3 regions of the Modestobacter sp. SYSU DS0290 genome follow, and region 2 is predicted to be linked to each of the others. Evidence: riboswitches for the same ligand, from Rfam matches in the RefSeq annotation. Region 2 holds a riboswitch; each other region holds the start of a gene.
What was found. A riboswitch is a leader RNA that binds a small molecule or an ion and turns the genes downstream of it on or off. The one in region 2 is predicted to bind cyclic di-AMP.
Positions count from the first base shown of each region.

Region 1 (9,579 bases), on a different contig from region 2:
GGACGGGACGAAGGCGCTGGCACTGGTGGCCGGCGCCGCGGGCGCCGCGGTCCTGATGGGTGCCCTCGTGGTCGTCCGCGACCGCCGGGCCGCCCGCCGGGCGACGGTCCTGGTGCTCACCCGCGACTGAGCCCGTTTCACCCGCCGCCCGGGCCGGGTAGCCCGCGATCATGGCGAAGCGGACCCCTCTGGGCACCATCGGCACGGGCAAGCGCGGGATCGGCACGCTGGGCTGGGTGCTGCGCGGCGCCGCCGCCGGTGCGGCCGGCACCACGGCGCTGAACGCCGTCACCTACCTGGACATGGTGGTGCGCGGGAGGGGCAGCAGCTCGACCCCGGAGCAGACCGTCGAGGCGCTGGCCGACAAGGTGCACGTGCAGATCCCCGGTGACGAGGAGACCCGGCAGAACCGGGTGCAGGGGCTCGGCCCGATGACCGGGCTGGCCGCCGGGATCGGCGTCGGCGTCCTCGCCGGGCTGGCCCGCGCCGCCGGGTTCCGCTCCCGGCCGCTGATCGGGACGGCGCTGACGACGGTCGGCGTGCTGATCGGCTCGAACGGCCCGATGACCGTCCTGGGCATCACCGACCCGCGCACCTGGTCGACCACCGACTGGGTCAGCGACGTCGTCCCGCACCTGGCCTACGGCGCGGTGGTGAAGACGACGATGGACGCGTTCGACCGGTGAAGGGCCCCGCCGCCCCCCACCACTCGCGAGGTCACGGCGGGACCCAGCAGCGGGGCCGTTCCGTCACGCTCGCCCCTGCCAGCCCTCCGCGTCGACCCCGCCGGGCACCGGCGCCGCCGGGTCGTAGGGCGTGCGGGTGAAGACGAAGGTCGCCAGGTCCAGGTGGTCGGGGGCGATCCGCAGCGTCTCCCCGGCGTAGTAGCCGTCCAGGCCCACCCAGGTGCCGTCCGCCCGCGCGGTGAACCGGCTGGCCCGCCCGGGACGCCCGGGCAGCGGACCCAGGTGCAGCAGCCGTTCGCCCTGCGCCCGCAGCACGTACGGGGCCGGCCCCCAGAACCAGACGCCGAGGACGTCCAGCGGCACCGGCGGGGGCGCCGGCGTCCAGGCGTCGACGATACGCGGCTCGGCCGCCCGGAGATCGGCGAGCAACCCGGGGACGAGCGGGTCCAGCCCGCTGGTGGTGTTGGCCAGCATCACCGCGCCGGCCTGCTCGGCCCGGTCGACGAAGACCCCGGCGAGGAAGCCGGGCATCGAGCCGCCGTGGCCGACCAGGGTCACGCCGTCGGCGCGCACCACCTGCAGCCCCAGGCCGTAGGCCGACCAGCCGGCCGCCGAGGAGTCGACCCCGGCCGGCACGGTCATCTCCTCCAGCGTCGCCGGGGAGAGCACCTCGGCGGTGTCGCCGAGCAGGAACGCGGCGAACCTGCCCAGGTCGGCCAGCGTCGCCCACAGCTGACCGGCCGCGGCCATCACCCCGGCGTCGTGCTCGGGCTCACGCAGCACGACGTCGGCCCACGGGTGCACCGCGCGGCCCTCGGCGGCGGCGCCGCTGGGGCGCGGCGTGGTGCGCGTCATGCCCAGGGGCAGCAGCACCTCGTCGCGGACGACGTCCGACCACGGTCGGCCGCGGTGTCGGGCGACCAGCTCACCGAGCAGACCGAAGCCCAGGTTGGAGTAGTGGAACCGTCGCGCGGCGCCCAGCACCACGTCGTCGTCGCTGAGCGGCAGCTGGGCCAGCGTGCCGCCGGGCACGCGCTCCCACCAGCCGCCCGGGCTCTCCGCGCCCGCCCCGGCGAGGTGGGAGAGGAGCTGCCCGACCGTGCGGTCGCCCAGCGGGGTGTCCGGCAGGTGGTCGCCCAGCAGGTCGTCCAGGTCCAGGGCGCCCTCGTCGCGCAGCCGCATCACCACCAGGGCGGTGACCGTCTTGCTGATCGAACCGAGGCGGTACTGGACGTCGGTGTGCGGGTCGGCGACGTCGCCACGCGCGGCCGACCAGGCCAGCCCGCCGTCGCGGACCACGCCGGCGACCAGGCCGGGCGCCCGGCCGTCGCGTTGCACGCGGGCGGTGCGCGCCAGCAGGGTGCGGGCGGTGGAGGGCAGCACGGGCTCGGCCATCCCCGGAGGCTAGCCAGCCCGGACGGCGGCGGTCTCGCTCACCGGCAGCCGGCCGGTGCGGCGGGCCCAGTGCTCGAACCAGAGGGTGGCCAGCGGGGGCACCGAGGCGGCCAGCGCGAGGACGGTGGTGCCGAGCGACCAGCGCAGCACCCGCCAGGCGACCAGGGTCACCAGGACGTAGGCGATGAAGACGGCGCCGTGGACCGGGCCGAACACCTGGACGCCGACCTCGGAGGTCTTCGGCACGTACTTGACGAACATCCCGGCGAGGAGGAGCACCCAGGACACCGCCTCGGCGACGGCGACGACACGGAAGACGCGGGCCACGGGGGCGGGGGCGAGGAGACGGGCAGCCACGACCGGGGACAACGAACCACCGGCGCCGCGGTCTCCCCGATGTGATGAAGCCCCCTCCTCCCGACCCTTCGCAGGCGCAGGGCGGGACCCGGGAGGGGGCCCTGCCAGGGCACCCGGACACGCCGGTGCCCCGGCCGCCGTGAGGCGACCGGGGCACCGGCGTTCGTGCTGGAGCGCTGGCGTCAGCCGGCGATCCGGCGCATCGCGGTGATGCTCCCCATCACGTCGATGCTGGCGACCTTGACCACGTCGCCGGAGGTCGGCGCGTGCACCATCTGCCCGTTGCCGATGTAGATGCCGATGTGGGTGACCGGCGAGTAGAAGGCGATGAGGTCGCCCGGCTGCAGCTCCCCGCGGGAGACCGCACGGCCCATGCTCGCCTGCGCCCGGCTGGAGTGCGGCAGCGAGATGCCGGCTGCGGCGTAGGCGTACTGCACCAGGCCGGAGCAGTCGAAGGAGCCCGGACCGGCGGCGGCCCAGACGTAGGGCTTGCCGCGCTGGGCCATGGCGGTGCTGACCGCGGTCGCTGCAGCGCCGCTGGAGGCGACGACCGGCGCAGACGGGGCCGGTGCGGCCGGCGCGGCCGGAGCCGCGGCGCGGGCGTTGCCGCCCCCACCCGAGCGGGAACCGGAGCTCGAGCTCGAGCTCGAGGCGGAGCTCTGCTCGGCCGCAGCGGCCTCGGCAGCCTCGGCGGCGTGCCGCCGCTCGGCCTCGGCCCGGGAGGCGGCCTGCTCCGCGGCGGAGAGCCGCTCGTACATCGCCTGGTACTCGGCGATCTGCTTGTTCAGGTCGGCGCGCTGCTTCTCGACCTGGTCCAGCTGGGCCTGCGCCTCGGTGGCGGCGGCCTCGGCGGCGGCCTTGGCCTCGGTGGCCTGCTCGTCGGCCGTGACGGCCTCGCCCAGGATGCCGTTGTTGTGGTCGGCGATGGAGTCCAGCGTGCCGACGCGGTCCATCAGCTCGTCGGCGGACTCGCTGGTGAGCATCGCCTGCAGGGTGCTCAGCTGGTCGCCGGTGTAGGCGCTGCGGGCGACCTCACGGACGCGGTCCCGAGCGCCGGACAGGGCAGCCTCGGCGGCCTCGACCTGGGCGGCAGCGGCGTCGACCTCGGCCTGCTTGGCCTCGAGCTCGACCCGGGCGTCGTTGAACTGCTCGGTGACGACCTCGAGGTCGTGGGCCCGCTCGGCGACCAGCGTGGCGGCCTCGGCGGACGTGGTGGGCTCGGCCGCCGCGGGCGCGGGGTTCAGCAGCGGGACGGCCACGAGGGCCCCGGCGGCGAGGAGGGTGACGACGGCCCGACGGGAGGTGGACCCACGGCGGGCAGGATTGAGCGAACTCGCCATGTTCGGCGGGTGGTCCTTTCTTCCAACGTGCCGCCTACCGAGTTAGCTGACGGGTTCGGATGGGAAGACACCCGGCACGTGCGGCCCGGCTCGGCCGCGCAGTGCTTCACCCCAGTGCTGCGGTGGGTCCCCGGTCCCCTGGCCCGCCGGAGTGCACGGGCCGCGGAGTTCGGCGGCGGTCTGGTCGGTCGCCACCGATGGGTGGCTGAGGTGCCCGTCCGGACCGTCGCCCACCGTAAGTGCGTTATGGGCTCGTGACAAACGCCCTTTGCGATTTTGTTGAGAAACTCCGGTGGTGTGCTCCGACACGCTCACCGAGGGTGACAGGCACGCCGAATCGTCCGGCCAGTGCGTCCTGCGGACCCGGATCGTCTCCCGGCCAGAGCGCCGACACGCGGCCTGAGCTGGGCAGCCGGACCCGGCGGGACCACTGCGCCCTCCGGTGGAGGGTGGGGTCTGCGCCACCACCGCCGGCCGATCCGTCGTCACGCTCCGCAAGCGGCTGGTGAAGCTGCCGCTGTCGCCACGCTCGCGGCCCGCAGGTGCCCCGGCGCGGCACTCCCCGGCTTCCTCGCCGGGACCTGGTAGGTGGCCTCGTGGAGGAGCCGCACCCCCGCAGGCCAGGATGACCCGGTGCCGACCCTCGCCGCCGTCCCCTGGGACGACCCCGCCGTCGCTGCGCTCACCGCTGCCCAGCAGGTCGAGCTGCGCGCCCGCTACGACGGCGCGAGCGAACCGGGCGTGCCGCCGTCCGCCACCGACGTCGCCGTGGTGCTGCTCGCCCGGGACGACGACGGCACGCCGGTCGGCTGCGGCGCGCTCCGCCCGCTGGGGCCACGCGAGGCGGAGATCAAGCGGATGTACGTCGTCCCGGCCGCCCGCGGGCGGGGGGTGTCCCGGCAGCTGCTCGCCGGCCTGGAGGCCGAGGCCCTCCGCCGCGGCTGGTCGACGCTGAAGCTGGAGACCGGCCCTCGCCAGCCGGAGGCGGTCGGGCTGTACACGTCGGCCGGCTACCGGCCGATCCCGACGTTCGGGCACTACGTCGACGACCCGTTCTCGCTCTGCTTCGCCCGGGAGCTGGGATGACCGCCGCCCGGTACGACGCGGTCGTCGTCGGCGGTGGGCACAACGGGCTGGTCGCCGCCGCATACCTGGCGCGCGCCGGGTGGTCGGTGCTGGTGCTCGAACGGCGCGAGGTGCTCGGCGGCGCCGCGGTCAGCCAGCAGGTGTTCCCCGGCGTCGACGTCCGGCTCTCGGCGTACTCCTACCTGGTCAGCCTGCTGCCCGACCGGATCGTCACCGACCTGGGGCTGCGGCTGGAGCTGCGCGACCGTGCGGTGGCCTCCTGGACGCCGCTGCGCCGTGACGGCCGGCACCGGAGCCTGCTGGTCGAGCGGGACGAGGGGCCCGCGACGGCGGCGTCCTTCCGGGCGCTCACCGGCGGGGACGCCGAGCTTGCCGGCTGGCAGCGCCTCTACGGCCGGCTGTCCACCCTGGCCGAGGACCTCGCGCCCACCCTCACCGAACCGCTGCCCAGCGAGAGGGAGCTCACCGGCCGGCTGCGCGACCCGGGCATCTGGCACGACCTGCGCGAGCGGCCGCTGGCCGACGTGGTGGCCGACCACCTGACCGACGACGACGTGCGCGGCATCGCCCTCACCGACGGCCTGATCGGCACCTTCGCCGACGTGCACGCCGCCGACGGGCTCGCCGGGCGCTGCTTCCTCTACCACCTGGTCGGCAACGGCACCGGCCGCTGGCGGGTGCCGGTCGGCGGCATGGGCGCGGTCAGCGGCGCGATCGCCACCGCCGCCCGCACCGCCGGGGCTCGGTTGCTGACCCGGGCCACGGTGACCGCACTGGAGCCCCGCGCCGACGGGGTCACCGTGCACTGGACCGACGACGACGGGACGGCGCATGCCGCCGACGCCGGGCACGTGGTGGGCGGCGCCGCGCCGACGGTGCTGGACGAGCTGCTCGGCGCGCCGCCGGCGTCGCGCCCGTCCGGGTCGCAGCTGAAGGTCAACATGGTGCTGCGGCGGCTGCCCGGGCTGCGCTCCGGGGACGACCCGCACCGGGTCTTCAGCGGCACCGTGCACGTCGACGAGTCGGCGTCGGCCATCGACGCCGCGTTCGCCCAGGCCGGCGCCGGCCGGCTGCCCGACGTCGTCCCGTTCGAGGTGTACTGCCACTCGCTGACCGACCCGTCGATCACCGGTGCCACCGGGCTGCACACCCTGACCCTGTTCGGGCTGCACACCCCGGCCGAGCTCTTCGCGGCCGACCCGGTGGGCACCCGGGAGGAGGCGGTGCGCCGGGTCGTCGCCCAGCTCGACGACCACCTCACCGAGCCGCTGGCCGACTGCCTGGCCACCGACGCCGAGGGGCGGCCCTGCCTGCAGGCGGCCTCGCCCCTGGACGTCGAGGGCGCGCTGGCCATGCCGGGCGGGCACATCTTCCACGGGGACCTGTCCTGGCCGGTGGCGACCGACCCGGGGCAGGCCGGCACCTGGGGCGTGGCGACCGCGCACCCGCGGGTCGTCGCAGCGTCGTCCGGGGGCACGGTCCGCGGCGGTGGGGTCAGCGGGCTCGGCGGCTTCGCCGCGGCCCGGCACCTGCTCGGCCGGTGAGGCCGCGGCATCCGTGCGTGATCAACCGCCTACGGGGAACGGAGGCACCAGAGCCCGGGACCGACCGGCCCCGACGACCACTGGAGACGCCATGAGCACCCCGCCGAACCGCTCCTCCGACCAGGGCCAGCCGCCGAAGTCGCGGCAGAACCGGAGCCGCGCCGTCTTCGCCGGCGTCATCGTGCTCATCCTGGTCGTGATCTTCGGTTACATGCTGCTGGTCGGCGGCCTCGTCGACTGACCCTCGGCCGACGGGCGCCAGGTGCCCCGCCCGTGGTCACATGTCGCGGTGCGGGCGGCGGACGAGGCGCGGGGCCTCGCGGCATCGGTGCGCCACCGGCTGCGCGGACGGGACACCTCGCTCATCGCCGCCGGGCTCACCTTCTACGCGGGCATCGCCGTCGTCCCGGGCCTGGTCCTCTCCCTCGCGCTGACCAGCTGGGTCACCGGCCGGGTGACCGTCGAACGGCTCACCGGCCGGCTGGCCGAGGTGCTGCCCGCCGAGCTCGGCGCCCCGGCAGCCCTCACCCGGCTGGCCGAGGCCGGCACCGGGCTCTCCGTGGTCGGCGCCCTGCTCACGCTGCTGCCCATCTCCCTGTACGGCGAGGGGCTGCGCCGGTCGCTGCTGCGGTTCAGCCCGGCGCACGACCGGTTCACCGCCTGGCGCGGCCGGCTGCTGGCGCTGCCGCTGCTGCTGGTCGCGCCGCTGCTGACCTGGCCGCTGCTGCGGGCCGGTCAGGCGCTGGCCGAGCTGTCCACCGAACCCGGGGTGAGCAACGGGCTGGCGGCCTTCGCGGTCGGCTACTACTCGGTGCTCGGCGTGCTCACCGTGCCGCTGGCCTGGGTGTTCGGGGTGGTCGCCGCCGGGCGGCTGCGGTGGGCGGCGGTGGGCGCCGGCGCACTGTTCACCGCGGCCTGCCTGTCGGGGTTCCTGCAGGGGTTCGTGCTCTTCCTGTCCCTGCCGCTGGACCTGGGCGCACCGTTCGGCGGGCTCACCGTGGTCGGCGGCGTGGTCGCCGTCGGCTTCTGGCTGTTCCTGCTGCACCTGGTGCTGATCGCCGGCTGGCTCTGCACGGAGGCGCTGGACGAGCGCCTGCGCCGGGGGCGCCCGCGGGTCAGCCGCTGAGCGGCTGCTCCTCGATCAGCCGGTCCCGCTGCTCGTCGACGTCCCAGGCCGGCTCGGGCAGGCGCGGCTGCAGGTCGGTGAGGGTCTCCAGCAGCAGCCGCCCGACGGCCCAGTTGCGGTACCACTTGCGGTCGGCCGGCACGACGTACCAGGGGGCGGTGTCGGTGTCGGTGCGCTCCATCGCCGCCGCGTACGCCTGCTGGTACTCCGGCCACAGCGCCCGCTCGTCGACGTCGGAGGGGTCGAACTTCCAGCGCTTGGTCGAGTCGTCGAGCCGCGCCAGCAGGCGCTGCTTCTGCTCCCACGGGGACAGGTGCAGGAAGACCTTGAGCACGGTGACGTCGTCGGCGACCAGCTGACGCTCGAACCGGGTGATCTCCCGGTAGCGGCGCTCGATCACCTCGGGGGTGGCCAGCTGCCGCACCCGGCCGATCAGCACGTCCTCGTAGTGCGAGCGGTCGAACACCCCCACCTTCCCCGGCCCGGGCAGGCAACGGCGCACCCGCCAGAGGAACGAGTGCCGCAGCTCCTCCGGCGTCGGCGTGCCGAAGGAGACCACCTGCACGCCGTGCGGCTCCATCGCCCCGACGACGTGCTTCACCACGCCACCCTTGCCGCTGGTGTCCATGCCCTGCAGCACCAGCAGCACCCGCCGCCGGCTGCCGCCGGTGCCCTCCGCGTAGAGCCGCTGCTGCAGCTCGGCCAGCCGCTCGGCGTCGACCCGCATCACGTCCCTGGTCTTCTCCTTGTCACCGGGGACGTGCGGGGTCGACCGGGGGTCGATCTCCCCCAGCCGGACCGGGGCAGGGGGCACGCGCAGGGCTCGGCGCAGGGAGGACATGCCCCGCAGCCTAGGGACGGCGCCTCAGCCGGCGAGCAGCTCGGGCAGCTCACCGCGGTGGAGGACGACCATGCTGCTCACCGCTCGGGTCAGGACGACGTAGAGCCGGTGCAGCCCACGCGGCTCGGCGGCCACGATCGCCGCCGGCTCCACCACGACGACGTGGTCGAACTCCAGCCCCTTGACCAGGGTCGCCGGCACCACGGAGACCCGGGCGGGTGCGCTGCCGTCGTCGGCCAGCGCCGTGACCTCCAGCCCGGCGGCGGTCAGCATCCCGACCACCTCGGCGACGTCCGCGTCGGCGCAGACGACCCCGGTCGACCCCTCGGCCGCGGCCAGCTCGGCGACCACCCCGGCCAGCGGCCCGGCCAGCGTCGCCACCGGGTGCAGTCGCAGCGAGCCCGGCTCCGAGCGCGCCGCCGTCGCCGCGGGCAGCCCGGGGGCGATCCGGGGCAGCAGCCGGTTGGCGAAGTCCAGCACCTCGCCGGGCACCCGGTAGCCACGGGTGAGCGGCCGGATCGTCGTCTCCGGCCGGCCGAGGCCGGCCAGCGTCTGCGCCCAGTCCGGCGCCGACCACGGGCTGGTGGCCTGGGCGAGGTCGCCGAGCACGGTCAGCGAGCCGGCGGCCAGCCGGCGGGCGATCGCCCGGCACTGCATCGGGGAGAGGTCCTGCGCCTCGTCGACGACGACGTGCCCGTAGCCGGGGGTGCGCTCCAGCAGGCCGGCCACCTCGTCGACCAGGACGGCGTCCGCCGCGGTCCAGGGCGCGCTCTTCACCGACCGCGGCGCCTTCGGCCAGTGCAGCAGCGCCTGCTCCTCCTCGGTGAGGACGCCGCGGGCCGCCCGGGCCAGCCGTCCGGGGTCGGTGAGCAGGTCGTGCACCAGCCCCGCGGCGTCGACCGCCGGCCAGACCGCGTCGCAGAAGGCGCGCACCTCCGCGCTGCGGGCGCACCGGCGGGTCTCGGCGTCCGTCGGGCTGCCGCCACCGGCCTCCTTCAGCCGCCGGGCGTACTCGGCCAGCCCCATGGCCAGCCGCTCCCGGCCGGCCGCGTAGTGCACCAGCTGCTGGTCGTCGACGCCGCTCGTGCCGGCCCGGCGCAGGTCGTCGACGAAGCGCTTGAGCCGGTCCTCGCCGATCCGGTACTTCCGCCCGGACAGCGTGACCTGGACCGAGTCGGCCGGCTTCCGGATGCCGCCCCACAGC
Region 1 covers NZ_JBJHAI010000007.1:89,617-99,195, forward strand. The annotation lists gene ACI795_RS08630 (hypothetical protein) at 1-130, shown strand, start outside; gene ACI795_RS08635 (hypothetical protein) at 171-686, shown strand; gene ACI795_RS08640 (serine hydrolase domain-containing protein) at 750-2,081, opposite strand; gene ACI795_RS08645 (DUF3817 domain-containing protein) at 2,091-2,438, opposite strand; gene ACI795_RS08650 (NlpC/P60 family protein) at 2,621-3,778, opposite strand; cyclic di-AMP (ydaO/yuaA leader) riboswitch at 3,794-3,963, opposite strand; gene ACI795_RS08655 (GNAT family N-acetyltransferase) at 4,412-4,864, shown strand; gene ACI795_RS08660 (phytoene desaturase family protein) at 4,861-6,408, shown strand; gene ACI795_RS08665 (hypothetical protein) at 6,500-6,649, shown strand; gene ACI795_RS08670 (YhjD/YihY/BrkB family envelope integrity protein) at 6,698-7,534, shown strand; gene ACI795_RS08675 (PPK2 family polyphosphate kinase) at 7,524-8,375, opposite strand; gene ACI795_RS08680 (HelD family protein) at 8,400-9,579, opposite strand, start outside.
Region 1: another riboswitch for cyclic di-AMP. It lies ahead of ACI795_RS08650 (NlpC/P60 family protein); the one in region 2 lies ahead of ACI795_RS14940 (aggregation-promoting factor C-terminal-like domain-containing protein).

Region 2 (9,579 bases):
GAAGACCGCGGTCCGGTCGCCGCCGGCGACCCACACCCACGCGTCGTGCTGCGTCGCCGGCATCCGGTAGCGCCCGGCGCCGACGATCGGCTCGTCGAACCCCGCGGCGTCGGCCGGGGCGTCGGCTGGGGCGACGGCGGCCCACAGCTCCGGGCGGAAGCCGGCCACGACGTTCACCCCGCCGGTCGAGGAGAGCGGACCGGTCAGCCCGGCCACCCCGCGGACCAGGTCCTCCGCGGAGCGGCCGGGCTCGAGATCGAGCTCCAGGTAGCAGTGCTCGGGTGTGCCGAGCGCGAAGATGCCGGGCTGCGGGGTCACGGCGTCACTGTGCCCGACGCCCGCAGCCGGCGGGCATCAGTCGTTCGACGGCGGCTCGTCCTTGCCGGCCTCCTCGAGCTCGTCGGCCTCCTCCTTCGTCTTGTGCACGGCCTTGTCGGCGTGCTCGGGCGGCCCGTAGACGGTGTAGAGCACCAGCGGGTTGACGCCGTCGTTGACGAAGTTGTGCTTCTTGCCGGCCGGCACGACCACCAGGTCCCCCTGGGCGACCTTCTTCTCCTGCCCGCCGACCTTCGCCTTGGCGGTGCCGCTGACGAAGGTCAGGATCTGGTCGACGTCGTGCACCTCCTCGCCGATCTCCCCACCCGGCGGGATCGTCATGATCACCAGCTGGGTGTGCTCGCCGGTCCAGAGCACGCGGCGGAAGTCGGCACTCTGCTCGGCGACGGTGGCGATGGTGAAGTGCTCCATGGGCGCCGTTCCTCCGTTTCCCTCGATCTGCTGACCGGCGCTCGCCGGCCGTCGATGATCAGTCAAGAGCAGGTCGGCCGACGGCGCGATCCGAGCCCGCGCGGGCGGGCCTGGTGGAGGGCGCGGCGCCGCGGGACACTGCCGCCGTCAGCGCCGCCCAGCCCCCGGAGACAGCCATGCGGACGCACCACGACGGCACCGACCCCGAGACCGTGGCCGCGGTCTCGGACACCCTCGAACCGGACGCCGACGACGACACCGCCGGCTGGTCGCCGCCCGACCGGCCCTGGGTCTCCACCGGCTGGGGCACCACCGAGCGCGAGGAGGAGGCGGGGGAGGGGCTGTCCGGCCGGCTCGCCCGCGAGCTGCGCGAGGACGGCGGCGAGGAGGACGGGGACGGGCTCGGGGACGCCGCGGACACCGACGGCGAGCTGCGTGACGACGAGGTCGGCGACGACCGGGCGGGCCGGCTCGCCGACGCCGACGACGACGGTGTGGTCGACCGGGAGGACGAGCTCTACGCCGAGGACGAGGGGGTCGACGGGGGAGCCGCCTCGGCGGAGGAGTCCGCCGTGCACCTCGTCCGGGAGGACGGCTGAGGTCGGGACCGGCGGTGGTCCCAGGGACCTCCGGCTCTGTGCGACCGGCGGCCGGGGGGCCACGCTGGAGGGGAGCAGCCCGGTGGCCGGTGTGACGGGCACCGGACGAGCGGGCACGGACAGGAGGACACGGGGACGGAGCAGGACGGCACGCGGGACACGCTCGCGGCGGAGGTCGACGAGGCCATGGCGGACGGCACGGCGGAGGCGTCGACCGGGGCGGTCGGCGGTGGGGTCGTCGTCGGGCACGACGGGTCGGGGTGCGCCCAGGAAGCGCTCGTGTGGGCGGCGGGGCTGGCCGAGCGGGCCGGGTGGCCGCTGCACGTGGTCCGCGCCTGGCGGATCGCCACCGCACCCCAGCCGGCGAGCTGGTCGCCGGGCTACGTGCCGCCGATGAGCGACTACGAGAAGGCGGTCCAGGCCGACCTCGAGGCCGACGTCGTGGCGGCGCTGGGCGAGCAGCGCGCCGCCGGGGTCGTCTGCCACGTCGCGCACACCGCCCCGGTGAAGGCGCTGATCACCGCCGCCGGGCAGGCCGACCTGCTGGTCGTCGGTGCCCGCGGCCGCGGCGGCTTCGCCGGCCTGCTGCTGGGCTCCACCAGCGACCAGGTCACCCGGCACGGGCCCTGCCCGGTCACCGTGGTGCGCAGCGACCGCACGGACTAGCCACCGCACGGACCAGCGACCGCACGGCCCACTGCACCCCGGCGGGCCGCGGTCGGGCGCGTGGGTGTCCACTGACGTGGTGCCCGCCTCCGATCGTGTCCCGCCGTCCTTCCTGCAGGCCCACACCCGGGTGGAGCGGCCCACCCTGGTGCCCGAGGTGCAGCTGCACGTCGCCGACGACGTCGTCGCCCTCTGGGAGGCGATGGAGACCGAGGCAGGCGGCGCCGGCCAGGACCCGCCGTTCTGGGCGGCGGCCTGGCCCGGCGGTCAGGCGCTGGCCCGGTACGTCCTCGACTCGCCGGAGCTGGTCGCCGGCAAGCGGGTCCTGGACCTCGGCGCCGGCAGTGGGCTGGTCGCCGTGGCCGCCCTGCGGGCCGGCGCCGCGCACGTCGTCGCCAGCGACGTCGATCCCTACTCGCACACCGCGATCGCGCTCAACGCCGAGCTCAACGGCGTCCGCGGGATCGAGGTGGTGGGCGACGTGCTCGGCGACGACGGGCCCGACGTGGACGTCGTCCTGGCCGGCGACGTCTGCTACGACCGGGAGATGACCGCGCGGGTGCTGCCCTACCTCGGCACCCACTGGCTCCGGGGAGCCACCGTGCTGCTGGGTGACCCGGGCCGTGCCTACCTGCCGCGCGAGGGGCTGCTGCCGGCCGCCACCCACGACGTCCCCGACGCCGACGGCGGGCAGGTGCGCCGGACGACGGTCTGGCGGCTGCCCTGAGGCAGGTGTGACACGCGGTACGTCCGGGACGGGTCCCACGCCGCTGACCAGCGGTGTCATGGCAGAACCCGACGAACTGGCCGCCGAGCATTGTCACGAGGTCGTAACGAGCCTTACCGTGGTCGGGTCCGGCCGGACGTCACGTCCCCACCCGGGGAGCCCGCGCCGGATGCCGCCGAGTCGCTGTCCACAGCGATCCGGGGACCCACCGCAGCACTGGGGTGAATCCCGCCCGGGCACGCGCCCGGCCGGGTAGGGCGTCTTCCCGCCCGAATCCGTCAGCTAACTCGGTAGGCGGCCGCGGAAGAGCCCGGGAGCCCCCTCCTTCATGTCCCCCCGCACCACCCAGCACGACCACGATGGGCACGACCTCCCCGCCGACGGCGAGCTGCCCACCACGGTCCTCCCCGTCGCCGGGGACGAGTCCCCCCGCCGTCTGGCGCCCCCCGCCCGCCTGCGCCGCCCGGCGCTGTACCTGGCCGCCGCCGCGGTCGGTGCCGTCCTGGTCAACGTGGCCGTCTCCGGGCAGACCGACGCCCAGGCCACCGCGGCGCCCGAACCGGTGAGCATCGCCACCCAGCTCGGCCTCACCGCCCAGCACGCCGGCACCGTCGTCTCCGAGGGCCGGGTCGGTGACCGGCTCGGTGAGCTGGTGGCCGACCGGAGCCAGCGCCAGGAGGCGGAGGCCGCCGCCGCGCAGGCGCAGGCCGACGCCGTCGCGGCGGAGGAGGCACGGCTCGCCGAGGAGGCGCGCAAGGCGGAGGAGGCCCGGCTCGCCGAGGAGGCCCGCAAGGCGGAGGAGGCCCGGCTCGCCGAGGAGGCTCGCAAGGCCGAGGAGGCGCGCAAGGCGGAGGAGGCGCGCAAGGCCGAGCAGGCGCGCAAGGCCGAGCAGGCCGCCGCCGCTCCGCGGTCGCAGTCCAGCTCCCGCTCCTCGGGCGGCGGGGCCCCGGCCCCGGCCGCCGCCGCGCCGGCCGGCTCGTACCAGAGCTACGCGCTCTCCAAGCTCGGCGGCGACGCCGGCCAGTTCTCCTGCCTGGAGAAGCTGTGGGGCAAGGAGAGCGGCTGGAACCCCAACGCGCAGAACCCGCGCAGCACCGCCTACGGCATCCCGCAGTTCCTGGACTCCACCTGGAAGAGCACCGGGATCGCCAAGACCTCCGACGGCAACCGGCAGATCGACGCCGGCCTGATCTACATCAACAACCGGTACGGCTCGCCGTGCGGCGCGTGGTCGCACTCGCAGAGCGCCGGCTGGTACTGATCCACCCGGTCCCGACCGACCCGGCACCGACGAGGAGGGGCCGCCCGCAGCGGGCGGCCCCTCCTCGCCTGCGCAGCGCGCGACCACCCTGCCCGCACCGCACACCCGTGGGCCAGGATCAGCGGGTGGACCACCCAGACCAGGAGGGCTGAACCGTGGGCAAGCACCGGGCACCCGAGCCCGCGGCCTCGGACTTCGACGCCGCGACGGCCGCATTGACCGACGTCACCGGCGACTACCTCGTCGATGCCGCGCACACCCGCATCGGCGTCCGTGCCCGGCACGCGATGGTGACGACGGTGCGCGGCGCGTTCACCGACTTCGCCGGCACCGCGCACCTGGACACCGCCGACCCGGGAGCCAGCACCGTCTCGCTGCGCATCCGCACCGCGAGCATCGACACCGGCGCCCCCGACCGCGACGCGCACCTGCGGTCGGCGGACTTCCTGGACGTCGAGCAGTACCCGGAGATGCGCTTCGACTCCACCGCGGTGCGACAGGTCGACGACGAGGTGTACCGGGTCACCGGCGACCTGACCATCAAGTCCGTCACCCGCTCGGTCGACGTCGACTTCACCCTCACCGGCTCGGCGCTCGACCCGTTCGGCAACACCCGGGTGGGCTTCGAGGGTGCGCTCGCGATCAAGCGCAGCGACTGGGAGCTGACCTGGAACGCCGTCCTGGAGACCGGTGGCGTGCTGGTGAGCGACCGCATCCAGGTGGAGTTCGACGTCTCGGTGATCAAGACCGCCTGACCCGCCGCGGGCCACCCCCTCCGGGAGACGGAAGAGGTGTGTTCCACACCACTGCACCCCGCTACCGTGGCACTGAGTGCCAGCGGCCGTGGTCGCAGGCACCGGGGGACGACGGCGTCCCCCGGTCCGAGGAGCAGGGGAGTGCGCAGATGGCGAACGCGTGGTTCGAGACGGTGGCCGAGGCGCAGCGGCGGGCGAAGCGACGGCTGCCCAAGGGCGTCTACGGGGCGCTGGTCGCCGGCTCCGAGCGCGGGCTGACGGTCGACGACAACCTGGCCGCCTTCGCCGAGCTGGGCTTCGCCCCGCACACCGCCGGGCTGGCCAACGCCCGGCGGATGGACACCCACGTCATGGGCCAGGACCTCGCGCTGCCGGTGCTGATCAGCCCGACCGGGGTGCAGGCCGTGCACCCCGACGGCGAGGTCGCGGTCGCGCGGGCCGCGGCGGCCCGCGGCACCGCGATCGGGCTGTCCTCGATGGCCAGCAAGCCGATGGAGGAGGTCATCGCCGCCAACCCGCAGACGTTCTTCCAGCTGTACTGGGTGGGTGACCGCGACCTGATGGCCGCCAAGGTCGAGCGGGCGCGCCGGGCGGGGGCGGCCGGGCTGATCGCCACGCTCGACTGGTCGTTCTCCTACGGCCGCGACTGGGGCAGCCCGTTCATCCCGGAGCGGATCGACCTCGAGGCCGTGCGGCGGTACGCCCCGCAGGTGGCGCTCAAGCCCAGCTGGCTGTGGGACTTCGCCAGGACGAGGAAGCTGCCCGACCTCACCGTGCCCAACATGGTCGCGAAGCCCGGCGACCCGGCCCCCACCTTCTTCCAGGCCTACGGCATGTGGATGCAGTCGCCCATGCCGACCTGGGAGGACGTCGCCTGGCTCCGGGAGCTGTGGGGCGAGGACCGGCCGTTCATGCTCAAGGGCGTGATGCGCGTCGACGACGCCAAGCGGGCCGTCGACGCCGGGGTCAGCGCCATCTCCGTCTCCAACCACGGCGGCAACAACCTCGACGGCACGCCGGCCTCCATCCGTGCCCTGCCGGCGATCGCCGAGGCCGTCGGTGACCAGGTCGAGGTGCTGCTGGACGGGGGCATCCGGCGCGGCGGTGACGTCGCGAAGGCCCTCGCGCTGGGCGCCCGCGCCGTGATGATCGGCCGCGCGTACCTCTGGGGCCTGGCGGCCAACGGGCAGGCCGGGGTGGAGAACGTGCTCGACGTCCTCCGCGACGGCCTCGGCGCGGCGATGGTCGGCCTGGGGCGGGAGTCGGTGGCCGACCTCTGCCGGGACGACGTCGTCGTCCCGCCCGGCTTCGAGCGGTACCTGGGCGTCGACCAGGTCGCCGACGCGCCGGTGGAGAGCGTCCCCGCGCAGCACGGGGCCGCCCGGGGGTGAGCGGCCCCGCGCCCGGCGACGACCGCCGGCGGCGATGGCCTCCGGGCAGCGATGACTCTCCGGGAGCGATGACTTCCGGGGAGCAGGGCGGTCTGGGTGGGCACAGGACCCGTCCGGTCGCCGAGGAGGCCGCCCATGTGCTCACTGTCCCGCTTCGTGTCGCTGTGGTCGGTGCTCGAGCAGCGGGTGGCCGACGGCCGGGTCCCGGGGTACGCCGCCGCCGTCCGGTACCGCGGCGTCACCGAGGTGCGCACCGGTGGCTGCCTGGTCCGCGGCGGGGGCGACCCGGTCACCCCTGACTCGCTGTTCCGGCTCGCGTCGCTGTCCAAGCCCTACGCCGGTGCGCTGACCCTGGCCCTGGCCGAGGACGGCGTCCTGGCGCTGGACGATCCGGTGGCCCGGTGGCTGCCCGAGCTCGCCGACCCCCGGGTGCTCGCGACGCCGGGCGGGCCGCTGGCGGAGACCGTGCCGGCGGCGCGGGACATCACCGTGCGCGACCTGCTCACCAGCACTGCCGGGTTCGGCGCGCTCTTCGACGGCAGCCCGCTGGACGTCGCGATGGTCGCCCGCGGGCTGGGCGCCGGGCCGCTCCCGCCGCAGCTCGACCCCCAGGAGTACCTCCGCCGGCTGGCCGAGCTGCCGCTGGCCGCCCAGCCGGGGGAGCGGTGGCTCTACCACTCCTGCACCGACGTCCTCTCGGTGCTGCTCGCCCGGGCCGCCGGCAGTCCGCTGGGGGCGGTGCTCGCCGAGCGCATCACCGAACCGCTGCGGCTGGGCTCGACTGCCTTCTGGGCCCGCGACGCCCGACGGCTGACCGCGGCGTACCTCCCCGACGGCGGGCAGCTGACCGTGCTGGACCCGCCCGGCGGGTTCGCCGCCCGGCCACCGGTGTTCGAGGGGCTGGCCGCCGGGCTGGTCGCGACCGCCGGGGACGTGTTGGGCTTCCTCGCGGCGCTCGCCGACGGCGGGGGTCCGGTCCTGGCACCCGGCTCGGTCGCGGAGCTGACCACGCCGTCGCTGACCGAGCGGCAGCGGGACACGGCCGGGGCGTTCCTGCCCGAAGGGCTGTCCTGGGGGCTGCAGACCGGCGTGCGGGTCGACGACGGCATCCCCGGTGGCTTCGGGTGGGACGGCGGGACCGGGACCACCGGCTGGGCGGACCCGGCCCGCGACCTGGTGGCCGTGCTGCTGACCACCCGCGGGTTCGGCGGGGTGGCGGACGGCACGGACTGGTTCTGGCCGGAGCTGCACCGCTGCCTGTGACGGTCAGCCGCGGCGCATGCGCCCGAGCAGGCCCCCCGCGCCGCCGAGGGTGCGGGCGGCCAGCTGCAGGAGGGGACCTCCCGGGATGCCGGGCGCGGACTCGACGATCGGCGCCAGCCGCATGAGCCCGGGCAGCTGGTGCACCCGCAGCCGCCGGCGGGCGAGCGCGGTCACCGGGTTGGCCCGGCCCGAGGCGGCGTCCAGCAGCAGATCGGCGGGTGCCTCGACCGCGGTCCCGGACACCCGCCCCGGAGGCACGCGCGTGACCGTCCAGCCGTCGTCGGCCGCCGCGAACCGCCACCCACCGTCGGGGGTGGCCAGCGTGGCGTCCGCGGTGATGCCGGCAGCCGCGGCGAGCGCGCCGGTGACGTCGGCGAGGGCGGCCAGCCCGGCCTGCAGGGTCTGCGGCGGCGGGCCCGGTGCACCGGCGGAGACCAGGTCGAGCCCGTGCACGGCCAGCTCGTAGGCCTGTCCGAGGACGACGCTGAGCATCGGCAGCCGCCCCACCGTGGAGACCGTCGGGGTGGTGTCGAGCTCGGCCGGGGCCTCGGTCAGGTAGCGGACGGTCGCGGCCCGCGCCGCCTGCAGGGCGGCGAGCACCTCGCCCCGGCTCGCCGCCCGGTGCGCGGCGGTCACCCGGGCGTTGACCACGTCCGGGTCCGCCGGGGTGCCCGTGGCGCCGGACCGGGCGGCGGCGACCAGGTCGTCCAGCGCCGTTGCGTCGGGCCAGACGCCCAGGTGCGTGCAGACCTCCTGGGCGCGCCAGCCCGCCAGCCGGGTGCGGCGGCCCAGGTCGACCGTGTCGGCCTGGGCCAGGAACCCGTCCCAGGCGCCCAGCACCAGCGCGCCGACCTCCGCGCGTCCGGCGTCGGCCATCCCGTGCGCAGCGCTCATGCCCGACCCCTACCCGCACCCACTGCCGCTCAGGCGGGCCGGAACCGCGCCGACAGCGGGTCGGCGAACCGGGCCAGCAGCGGACCGGCCACCGCGAGCACCAGCACGTACCCGGTCGCCAGCGGTCCGACGGCGGTCAGCCCGGCGGTGACCGCCAGCCCGGCGATCACCACCGAGAACTCCCCGCGCGCGACCAGCGCCGCCCCGGCGCGCAGCCGGCCGGGCACCGCCACGCCGTCGCGGCGGGCGGCGAACCAGCCGGTGCCCAGCTTGGTGGCCGTGGTGACCAGCGCGAGCAGCAGCACCGCCGGGAGCACCGGCAGCAGGGCGCCCGGGTCGGTGGACAGCCCGAAGGCCACGAAGAACGTGGCGGCGAACAGGTCGCGCAGCGGGGAGAGCACCGCGCGGGCCCGCTCGGCCAGCGACGCCGGGACGGCGATGCCCACCAGGAAGGCACCTACCGCGGCGGAGGCGCCGAGGGCCTGCGCCGCGCCGGCGACCAGCAGGGTCAGCCCGAACAGCCGCAGCAGCACCTGCTCGTCGTCGGGGTGGTCCAGCACCCGGCCCAGCCGGTGTCCGTGCCGGCTGGCGGCGAGCAGGACCAGCAGCACGGCGCCGCCGGCCAGCGCGATCCCGGCGACGGCCTGCAGCGGCCCGCCCCCGGCCAGGGCCACCACCAGCAGGGGGAGGAACAGCGCCATCGCGACGTCCTCGAGCACCAGCACCGACAGCACCGCGGGGGTCTCCCGGTTCCCGAGCCGGCCGAGGTCGCCCAGCAGCCGGGCGACGATGCCCGAGGAGGAGATCCAGGTGACGCCGGCCATCGCCAGCGCGCCCTGCCACGGCAGCCCCAGCAGCAGCCCGGCGAGGAAGCCCGGTGGTGCGTTGAGCAGCAGGTCGACCAGGCCGGAGGGCCCGTGCCGGCGGAGCGAGCCGAACAGCTCGGGAGCGGAGAACTCCAGCCCGAGCGCCAGCAGCAGGAGGACGACGCCGATCTCGGCGGCCGCCTCGAGGAACGGTTCGGCGGTGCTCAGCGGGGCGACCCCACCCTCCCCGAGGGCGAGGGAGGCCAGCAGCACGAACGGGATGGGGGAGAGGCCGAGCCGGCGGGCGAGCAGCCCCAGCGCGGACAGCCCGAGGAACAGCAGCCCGAGTTCGACGAGGAGCGCCGCGACGTGCTCCACCGCCGGGGCCTCAGGACTGGCCGGTGAGCAGCGCGGCGAGCGCGGCCAGTCCGGCCCCCGAGCCGATCGCCACCAGCACGTCGCCCACCTGC
Region 2 covers NZ_JBJHAI010000018.1:44,124-53,702, forward strand. The annotation lists gene ACI795_RS14915 (Dyp-type peroxidase) at 1-318, opposite strand, end outside; gene ACI795_RS14920 (cupin domain-containing protein) at 355-747, opposite strand; gene ACI795_RS14925 (DUF5709 domain-containing protein) at 924-1,346, shown strand; gene ACI795_RS14930 (universal stress protein) at 1,533-2,012, shown strand; gene ACI795_RS14935 (class I SAM-dependent methyltransferase) at 2,092-2,739, shown strand; cyclic di-AMP (ydaO/yuaA leader) riboswitch at 2,913-3,036, shown strand; gene ACI795_RS14940 (aggregation-promoting factor C-terminal-like domain-containing protein) at 3,068-4,000, shown strand; gene ACI795_RS14945 (YceI family protein) at 4,156-4,755, shown strand; gene mftD (pre-mycofactocin synthase MftD) at 4,905-6,146, shown strand; gene ACI795_RS14955 (serine hydrolase domain-containing protein) at 6,282-7,409, shown strand; gene ACI795_RS14960 (maleylpyruvate isomerase N-terminal domain-containing protein) at 7,413-8,303, opposite strand; gene ACI795_RS14965 (cation:proton antiporter) at 8,333-9,487, opposite strand; gene ACI795_RS14970 (cation:proton antiporter regulatory subunit) at 9,498-9,579, opposite strand, start outside.

Region 3 (9,579 bases), on a different contig from region 2:
GAGCCGGGGGAGAGCCGCACCAAGCTGTTCGGCGGCAACTCCAACTGGCGGGGGCCGGTCTGGTTCCCGGTGAACGTGCTGCTGGCCGACAAGCTGCGCACGCTGGGCCGGCACTACGGCGACTCGTTCACCATCGAGATCCCGACCGGCTCGGGGAAGCGCTGCACGCTGATCGAGGCCGCGGACCTGATCGACAACTCGCTCACCCGGCTGTTCCGCCCGGTCGACGGCAAACGCCCCGCCGACGGCAAGCGGATCGAGTCCAGCGACTCACCGCTGTGGCGGGAGCACCCGACGTTCAGCGAGTTCTTCGACGGCGACACCGGCGAGGGCCTGGGCGCCACGCACCAGACCGGCTGGACGGCGCTGGTCGCGCACCTGCTGAACCCGCGCCTTCCCGCCGACCCGCGCTGGGCCTGACCTTCCAGGGCAGAAACGGCCATTCCTGCCCTACGGAGCCGTGGCTAGGGTCGCCGGCGTGAGCATTGAGGACGGCGACCTCGAGCCGAGCATCAACTTCTACACGCGGAAGTGGGTGCGGCCCGAGGACCTGAACGCGCACGGGACGCTGTTCGGCGGCAGCCTGCTGCGGTGGATCGACGACGAGGCCGTCGTGTACGCGGCCATCCAGCTCGGCACGGCCAAGGTGGTCACCAAGTACATCTCCGAGATCGACTTCGTCGGCTCCGCGCGGCTCGGTGACATCATCGAGATCGGGCTGGTCGCCACCGACTTCGGACGCACGTCGCTGACCATGCGCGCCGAGGCACGGAACATCGTGACCGGGGCGAGCATCCTCACCATCGACAAGGTCGTCTTCGTCTCGGTCGACGAGGACGGCCGTCCGTTCGCCCACGGCTACACCGCGCTCACGCGAGGCCGGGAGCGCATCCGCCGCTGACCGCGGGGACGGCGCTGCGGCGGGCGTCCCGGCTACGGGCGATGCACGTGTCCAGCGTCGGCCGCAGCCGCATCTCTCGCGGCCGGGTTCAGCAGCACTCAGACGTCGGACGCCGCCAGGTCCGGCTCACCCCACCAGCGATCGAAGGTGCAGCGTCAGCCCGGATCCCGCGCGGAGACGTACCGCTCGTGGAGGTCGACGGGCAATGTCGCGGTGCGGTGCTCCAGCCGCTGCTCCGCTCCGAGCTCCGGGACGAGGTCCTTCCGCGACAGCCCTCGCCTGAGGCGTTGGGAGCGTCGGGAGTCAGCTGTTGCTGGCGTGCCGTCCGAGGTGTGCGGGCTTCAGGGTGTCCGAACGATCGCGGATAGCGAGCGCAGCAGAGTGTTCCGGACCTGCGGAGGCAGGATGACACGCTGCTGCCCCGGGTCGCTGAGCGCTCGGGACGAGGATGCATGAACGGCGATGGCGGGGGCGACATGACAGACGGCGGACGGGACTACGTCGGAGCGCAGTGGGCCGCATTTCCCAGGGCCCGTCGAACTTCGATGAGCCGTGCCCCCGGCGGTCGCATGATCGCCGTGCTGGCCATGGCACTGGTGTTCGTGAGCGGATGCGGCGACGCAGCTCCTGAGGACGCTGTCCCTGAGCAGGTGGCCGCATCAACCACTCCCGAGACCACCGATGACGCGGTCGACGAGGACACGTCACTGCAGGACGCCATCGACGCCGCGGGGATCAGCAGCGACCTGGTGAGTCAGCTCGGGCGAGTGGCCGGCGACACGGGCTACGGCCTGCGGCGGGGTACGCCGCTCACCGGCGATGAGGCTCGAGGTTTCGCGGTCGTCCAGATCGGTACGTGCCGTGAGCTCGCGTCGGGTTTCCGGTCCCTGGACGAGTTGGTGGCCAGTGACATGGCCGGCGGCGCGGGCGAGGCGGACGCCCGGACGATGGCGGCGTTCCTCCGCGACTCCTTCTGCCCCGCGGTCCGGCCGTTGGACCCAGCTCCCGGTAGTCCGGCTCCTACGCGAGCCACACACGTGTCGGACGGGACACGTGGACTGCTCAGTTCGGTCGACCACCTCGATGGCGCACTGGCGCCTGGGTCTTTGGCCGAGTGCGCTGCCGCGACGGGGGAGCCGTTCGGCGACCCTCGTGCGTACGCCCTTCCCGGCGGTCAGCTGCTGTGCGGGGACTACCTGCCCGGCGGCCCGTGGGATGACCACTTCATCAATCTCGACGTGGTCTTCCCGCAGCCGGTGCCGGTCGACGAGGCGCTGCTCGCCGTGGCCGCAATCCTGCCGGAGGACCTGGGGGCACCGAGCATGCGCGACGGCGTCAACCCGCCGTACGCACCCGCACCCGGGGGCTGTCTGAGCGTCGTCTGGAGCTCGCCGACCGTCGAGCGGGTGGTCGCCCGCATCAACCCGGACTGGGGAACCGAGGGGGAGGCGAACGCCGTGCTCTACTCCGACCGCCCGACGTCCGACGGATCGAGCGCGCCGTTCGACGGAACGGTCAGGGTTGCGGCGGTCGGTTTCGGTGGCCACAACGACACGAGCGGCTCGGTCATCTGTTGAGCGAGGCGGTGCGGTGTGGGTGTTCGTGACCACGTGCGTCCGCATCGGCCTCGCCGCCTGCCCCCGTCCGGCAGGCGACGAGTGGGCTGAGGCAGGTGTGACTGACGGGTTCGTTCCGGCCTGTCCTGCGCTGGACGGCGCACCCGGCGACTGACCATGGGCGCTCACGCAACATCACGGGGGTCAGCGCATGTCACGGTCCGAGTCGGCCATCGAGGAACTCATCCAGCGCTGGGAGACCCGCAACCCGGGCACCCCGGTCCGGCCGGTGGTCGAGCAGGCCATCGACCTCGGGTTCACCATCGCCGAGCCGACCGGCTCGGCCCGGTACCTCCGCCTCGTCTACGACGCCCCCGGCAGCTCGGTCACCCTCTACGCCGACGCGCAGCGGCTCACCGCCGCCGGCTCCGGCCTCCGCGACCTCGCCAGCGCGATGCCCGGTGCCGTCGTCCGGCCGCGCGACGTCCAGTTCCCGTTCGACGCCGCCGACCCCGCCGAGGTGCTCGGGGGCTTCCGGGCCGCCGCGATGGGCGAGGCCGTCGATCCGCGGACGGCGGAACTCCCGGCCGTCCCCCCGGTCACCCCGCAGCCCGTGCCCGTGCCCGCCGAGCCGAGCACCAACTGGCTGACTCCGGTCCGCGCCGCGGTCGCCGCCGTCGCGCTGCTGTTCGTCGTCGTCGGAGCCGTCTCCGGCGGGTTCGCCGGCGCCCTGGTCATGGCCGGGCTCGCCGTCCTGCTGGTCGGTCTCGGCGCGGTCGTCGTCGGCCGGGCCCGCTGGGCGCTCATCGGCTCCCGCGCCATGGGTGCCGGGGTCGCCGCCGCTGGCGTCGTCGTCCTCGCCGCCGGCGCGGCCGTGCTCCCGCCGACCGACGCCGTCCCCGCCAGTGCCGACTCCGCGGCGACCTCCGCCCCGACGATGACGGCGGCCGACGAGGAGGCCGCCATCGCCGCCGCCGAGGCGTCGCTCGCCCGCGCGGAGACGGAGGAGGCCGCCAACGCGGCCGAGAACACCACCGGGCTGCTCACCGACGCCGACGCGAACGGAGCGATCACCGCCGCCCAGCCCACCACCGCCCTGGCCGCGCTGGCCGCCGTCGAGGTCAAGGGCCGCGCCCCGAAGACCGGCTACGACCGCGACAACTACGGCTCAGCGTGGACCGACGTCGACCGCAACGGTTGCGACACCCGCAACGACGTCCTCGCCCGCGACCTCACCGCGGAGACGTTCAAGCCCGGCACGCAGAACTGCGTCGTGCTCACCGGCTCCCTCGCCGACCCGTACTCGGGGAAGGCCATCGCCTTCCAGCGCGGCCAGGACACCAGCAGCGACGTACAGATCGACCACGTCGTGGCGCTGTCGAACAGTTGGCAGACCGGCGCGCAGGGCTGGGACGCCACGAAGCGCACCGCCTTCGCGAACGACCCGCTCAACCTGCTCGCCGTCGACGGCCCGCTGAACATGCAGAAGGGCGACGCCGACGCCGCCACCTGGCTGCCGCCGAACAAGTCCTACCGCTGCACCTACGTCGCCCGGCAGGTCGCGGTGAAGGTCAGCTACGGCCTCTGGATGACCCAGGCCGAGCGCAACGCCATCGCCACCGTGCTCGCCACCTGCCCGGCCGAGCCGCTGCCCGGCGGCGTCGTCGCCAACGTGCCCGCGCCCGCGCCCGCGCCCGCCCCTGCCCCGGCGCCCGCTCCTGCACCGGCCCCGGCCCCGGCACCCAAGCCCGCGCCGGCGCCCGCCCCTGCGCCGGCCCCCGCGCCCGCCCCGGCGCCTGCTCCTGCGCCCGCACCGGTCGGCTCGAGCTACGCCAACTGCACCGAGGTCAAGGCCGCGGGCGCCGCACCGATCTACCGCGGTCAGCCGGGCTGGCAGGACAAGTTCGACCGCGACAAGGACGGCGTCGCCTGCGAGTAGCCGGCCTGCTGGGGGGGACAGGAATGGTCATCGCTGCCCTCCCGGGGGACCGCGTGGACGGCCGGCTCCGCAACTCCGGCGGGCCGCGTGTGACGAGCGGGACGGGTGGTGTGACGACTCGGCAACGACGCCCCGTGTCGGCGGTTTCCGTCGGCAACGTCCTCGATGCTGCGCAGCAACACGAGCGTCATCGGAGTCAGGAGTACGGGATGCGCGGGATCGTCGTGATCGACCAGCCGGTCGAGGACCGGGTGGTCGGCTGGCACGTCAACGTCGGCGAGGGGCTCGAGTCGACGATGGCCGGCGCCTGGGTGCTGCCCTCCGACGACGACCGGATCGCCCGGCTGCTCGTGGGCCGCATCCTGGTCCCCACGGAGAAGGCGTCGCTGCGCTTCGGCCCCGGCGCCGACGCCGCGGCCCTCGCCGTTGCGATCGTGGCCGAGACCAGCACGCTGGACGCCGCCTTCGCCGCGCACGTCGCGTCGCTGCCGTCGAGCAAGCGGAGCCTGGTCACCCCGCGCTGGCCGCGGATCCCGACCCGGCCGCGACCGGAGACCGCCGGTGACCCGCTGGCCAGTGACGCGCTCACGCTGGCCCGCTGGGTCGCCGAGCTGCTCACCGCCTGGGACAAGATCGAGAAGGAGCGGCTCACGCGCCCCTTCCTCGCCGTCCGCGGCGGCGAGGCCACCCGGGCGCTCCCGCCCGGCTGGCCGGCCACCAGCCGGCTGGCGCAGGCGGCCTGAGCCAGCCGGGGGCGCCGCTGTGGCGCCCCCGGAAGGGGCGGACTCAGACCAGCCGACGCGCGGTGTTGTAGCCCCACATGTCGACGCTGGCGACGCGGACGACGTCGCCACTGGTCGGGGCGTGGACCATCAGCCCGTCGCCCAGGTAGATCCCCACGTGCCCGACGGGGGAGTAGTAGAAGACCAGGTCACCGGGCTGCAGGTGGGCCCGGTCGACGTGCACGCCCATCGTGGACTGCATCCGCGACGAGTGCGGCAGGTCGATCCCGGCGGCCCGGAAGGCGAACTGGGTCAGGCCCGAGCAGTCGTAGACGTCCGGACCGGCCCCGGCCCACACGTAGGGCTTGCCGAGCTGGGCCATCGCGGTGTCGATGGCCACCTGGGCGGCGGAGTTCGGTGCGGCGGTGGCCGCGACCGGCGCGGCGATCGGAGCCGCGGCCGGCGGGGCGGCGCCCCCGGCGTCGGCCTGGGCGGCGAGCGGGGTGAGCACCACGCCGGCGCCGGTGAGCAACGCGATCAGCGCGCCCTTGGCCGAGCGGGTGGAACGACGAGCTGAGGTGGTGCGCAGGGTCGTCATGGAACGACGGGTTCTCCTTGTTCTCCGCAACCGCCTACCGAGTTAGCTGACGGGTTCGGGCGGGGAACTCGCCCGGCCCGACCGCACGTGCGGCCGCGCTTCACCCCAGAACTGCGGTGGGTCCCCGGTCCAGGCGGCGGCTGCAACGTGCACAGCCGACGTCCGGTTCGGCGGTGCCGTCCGGGTGTCACCAGGTGCGGTGACGGTCGGACCCGGTCGGCCGCGACGACGCTAGGTCGGCTCGGCGGAGCCCGCAGCCGCCGCCGTCGGCCGGATCCGGACGGTCTCGGAATGCGACTCGCCGTCGTGACCGTGGCAGATGTGAGGCCGGCCCCGGCGTGTCTCGGGACGTTACGACGTGGCCGAAGCGCGGCGTGTAACGACGCTCAGTGCTCGCGCGCCAACGACCCGTTGAGCGGCCGGCACCACCGCCAGCGGCGCGACGGCAGCCGCGGTGCCGACACACGACAGCGCCGCCGAGGAGTGGTCCTCGGCGGCGCTGTCGGCGTTCTGTGCTGCGGGTCAGACGATCTGCTCGCCGATCCCGAACTGCAGCGAGCCGTCGGGGCCGGCGGCGGCGTCGAGCGTCTTGTCGTCGAGCAGCTCCGCGGCGCGGGAGTCCAGGAAGACCCGGGCCCCGGCCGCGTCGAGCACCGCGTCGTCCTCGGCGGGCACGGCGGCCAGGCTGAGTTCCAGGTTGGCGCCGGTCGGGTCGTTGGCGATCCGCAGACCGCCGGACTCGGGCACCTCGGACTGGCCGAGGATCCCCTTGATCGCGGTGGCGGCGCCGGTGGTGAGGGTCAGCATCGTGCGGGGTCCTCTCGGTTGCAGGGGGCCCAGTCCGCCGGACATCGGTGGCCGGCGGACAAGGCGGTCGACCTGAGACGGTTCGCCTCGCACCTCCAACCTCCCCGGCACCCCGGGGCGGGGTCAACCCTCGTCATGCACCCGCAAAGAAGTCCGCGCCCACCGCGTCGGTCGCGGTGATCGGCTGACCGCTGCCCGATCGCGTCACCCGGCCCGCCCGCACGGCCTGCGCCAGCCCCGCCTCCAGCGCCGGCATCAGCACCGGGTGCAGTCGCCGGTGCCCGAACACCGCCAGCGTCTGCGCCACCAGCTGCTCGTGCGTCAGCCCACCGCTGGACCGCAGCAGCGCCACCATCGCGTTGCCGATCTCCTCCGGCGGCACGTGCTCCAGCGGCCGGTCACCCGCCGACCCCTGCCGGCGGAACCCCGCCCACGACCCCGGGTCCGTCCCGTCCGGCCAGAGCCACTCCGCCGCCGGGGCGGGCAGCAGCGCCAGCAGCTCCGCCATCCGCGCATCGGTCAGCCGCGGCACCTCGAACGCCCGCGCTGCCCGCCGGGCCAGCCGCTCCCGGTGCACCGGCCCCTCCGCGGCGATCCCCTCGACCAGCACCTCCCGCACCAGCCGCGCGATCGCCGGGTCCTCCAGCCGGCGCAGGTCCCGCGGCTCACCCACCGGCCCCGGCGTCCACGGCACGAACGGCTCCTCACCGGGCAGCCGCACCGGCGGCACCAGCGGGCGCGCCGGCACCCGACGCGGCTCGTCCCGCGGGCCGCCACCGGACACCGGGCCGTCGGCGGAAACCGGGTTGTCGACGGGCGTCTCGGGCCGCAGCGGCACCGGCAGTCCGGCCGGTGGGCGGGCCGTCCGCACCGCCGTGGCCAGCCGGTCCAGCACCGTGTCCCGGTCGGCGACCCACTCCGGCAGCCACACCCGCTCCACCGCCCAGCCCCGCGCGGCCAGCGCCAGCGCGGGCAGCTCGAGCCGGTCGGTCAACGTCGAGGCGCGGTCCGGCCGGTCGAGCAGCACCGCCACCCGCGGCCGCCCCGGCTCGTCGACCGGGGCCAGCGTCAGGTCGATCCGGAACCGCGAGAGCCCGACGTCGGTGCGCACCGCGAGCCCCCGCTCCCGCAGCGCCGACGCCACGGCGTCCCGGTGCGCGTCCCGCACCGGTGCGCCCGCGCCGTCCCGCGGCACCGCGTCGACGCCCTGCGTGACGACGTCGAGGAAGGCGCGCAGCTCCCGCACCCCCCGCTGCGCCGTGCCCGCCGGCACCAGCGCCGCCGGCGGGAACGACGCGTACACCAGCAGCTGCCGGCGGGCCCGGGTGACGGCGGCGCGCAGCCGCCGCTCACCGCCGGCCCGGTTGAGCGGCCCCAGGTCCAGTGGGAGTTCGCCCCGCTCGTCCAGCGAGGCGCCCAGCGACACCAGCACGACGTCCCACTCCCCGCCGTGCACCGCCTCGACCTCACGCACCACCAGCTGCCCGGAGGACAGCGCCGCGGTGAGCCGGGGGTCCGCCGCCGCGCGCAGCAGGTTCTCGACCAGCCGCCGCTGCGCGGCGTGCACCGTGAGGACGGCGAGCGACGGCGCCGCACCGGGGGAGTCGGCGAACCGCCGTGCCACCTCGGTCGCCACCGCCGCCGCCTCCGCCTCGTTCGTGCCCGCGGAGGGCCCGGTCCGCGTGAAGCGGCCGTCCACCGCGACCAGCCCGAGCGCCGGCCCCGGCACCGCCGAGGGGAAGGTGCCCACCCGGTGCGCCGCGTTCGGCACCGCGAACAGCAGCTCGTCGGCACTGCGGTGATGCCACGCCAGCTCGCGGTGGGGCACACCGGCCCGCAGGCAGGCGGCCAGCAGTCCGTCGTCGTCCGCGGCCGGCGGCCCACCGACCACGAGCGCGGCGCGGGCCCGGCCCAGCGAGCCGAGCGCGTCGGCGACCGCGAGGCCTCCGGCGTCGGCCAGCACCACCAGGTCGAAGGAGCCAGGCTCCGGCGGCAGCAGCCGGGCCACCTCGTCGGGGGTGGCGAGCACGCAGCTGCCCGGGCTCGCGGTCGCGAGCACCCGTCCCGCTGCGGCCGCGCGGGCCGCCGCGGAGCCGGTCAGGAACCGGCGGACCGCGTCCTCGTGGGCGCGGGCGTCGGCCGCGGACAGGCCGGCGGCCATCGCGCGCTCCGCCACCGATGCCTCGGCCAGCCCGCGGTCGAAGGCGGCGACCGCCTGCGCGGCCGGGACCGCACCGGCGACCAGCGCCGTCCGCATCTCGGTCAGCCCCGCGGCGTCCAGCAGGTGCACCGCCCGCAGCAGGTCCAGCCAGTGCGCGAGCGACGGCAGGCCGAACTCGTCGATCGCCCGCCCGGCCCGGGTCTCCTCCCAGCGCGCCACCAGCCGGCGGTCCCCGGCCCAGGCCAGCAGCCGCTCCGGCGTGGTCGCGCAGACGCGGGGCAGCGTGACCAGCGCCCGCTGCAGCGATCGGACGGCGACCGCGGCCCGGGCGGGGTCGTGGACGGGCCCGGTGTCCAGCAACCGGCGCAGCGCCGGGGTGAACGCCGGGTTCGTCCGCAGCGCCGCGGCGAGCCGGCGGGCGCTCTCGACCTGGGCGTCGAGCAGGTCCACCTCGGTGAACGGGTTCCAGTTCCACGGCAGGTCGACCCCCGGCAGGTCCCCGGCGCGCCCGGCCAGCTCCCGGGCGGCGGCCTGGACGGCGAGCAGCTCGTCGGCCAGCACCGGCACCTCGGCGGGCAGCACCTTCGCGTCCGGCAGGAGCGCGGGCGCGAGCTCGGCCAGCACCGCGGCCAGGCGCTTGCCGCGGCCGAGCCGGCCCGAGGCCGCCGCCTGCCGCGCGTTCTCGGCGATCGCGGCCAGCGGCAGGTCCAGCACCCGCGGATCGGCGACGTCCAGACCCGGGTGCTCCTCGGCGCAGAACAGTGCGACGTCGGCCCGCAGCTCGGCGACCGCCTCCTCCCACTCCGGGGTGCCGGCCCGGTCGAGGTCGGCCAGCGGGACGGCCGGCCCGTCGAGGAGGACGGCGACCGCGGTCAGCTCGGCGGGCGTCGGGGCG
Region 3 covers NZ_JBJHAI010000024.1:15,459-25,037, reverse strand. The annotation lists gene ACI795_RS16980 (MGH1-like glycoside hydrolase domain-containing protein) at 1-420, shown strand, start outside; gene ACI795_RS16975 (acyl-CoA thioesterase) at 479-901, shown strand; gene ACI795_RS16970 (hypothetical protein) at 1,471-2,478, shown strand; gene ACI795_RS16965 (GmrSD restriction endonuclease domain-containing protein) at 2,669-4,396, shown strand; gene ACI795_RS16960 (hypothetical protein) at 4,606-5,139, shown strand; gene ACI795_RS16955 (C40 family peptidase) at 5,183-5,716, opposite strand; cyclic di-AMP (ydaO/yuaA leader) riboswitch at 5,734-5,865, opposite strand; gene ACI795_RS16950 (Fe-S cluster assembly protein HesB) at 6,239-6,523, opposite strand; gene ACI795_RS16945 (DUF4011 domain-containing protein) at 6,657-9,579, opposite strand, start outside.
Region 3: another riboswitch for cyclic di-AMP. It lies ahead of ACI795_RS16955 (C40 family peptidase); the one in region 2 lies ahead of ACI795_RS14940 (aggregation-promoting factor C-terminal-like domain-containing protein).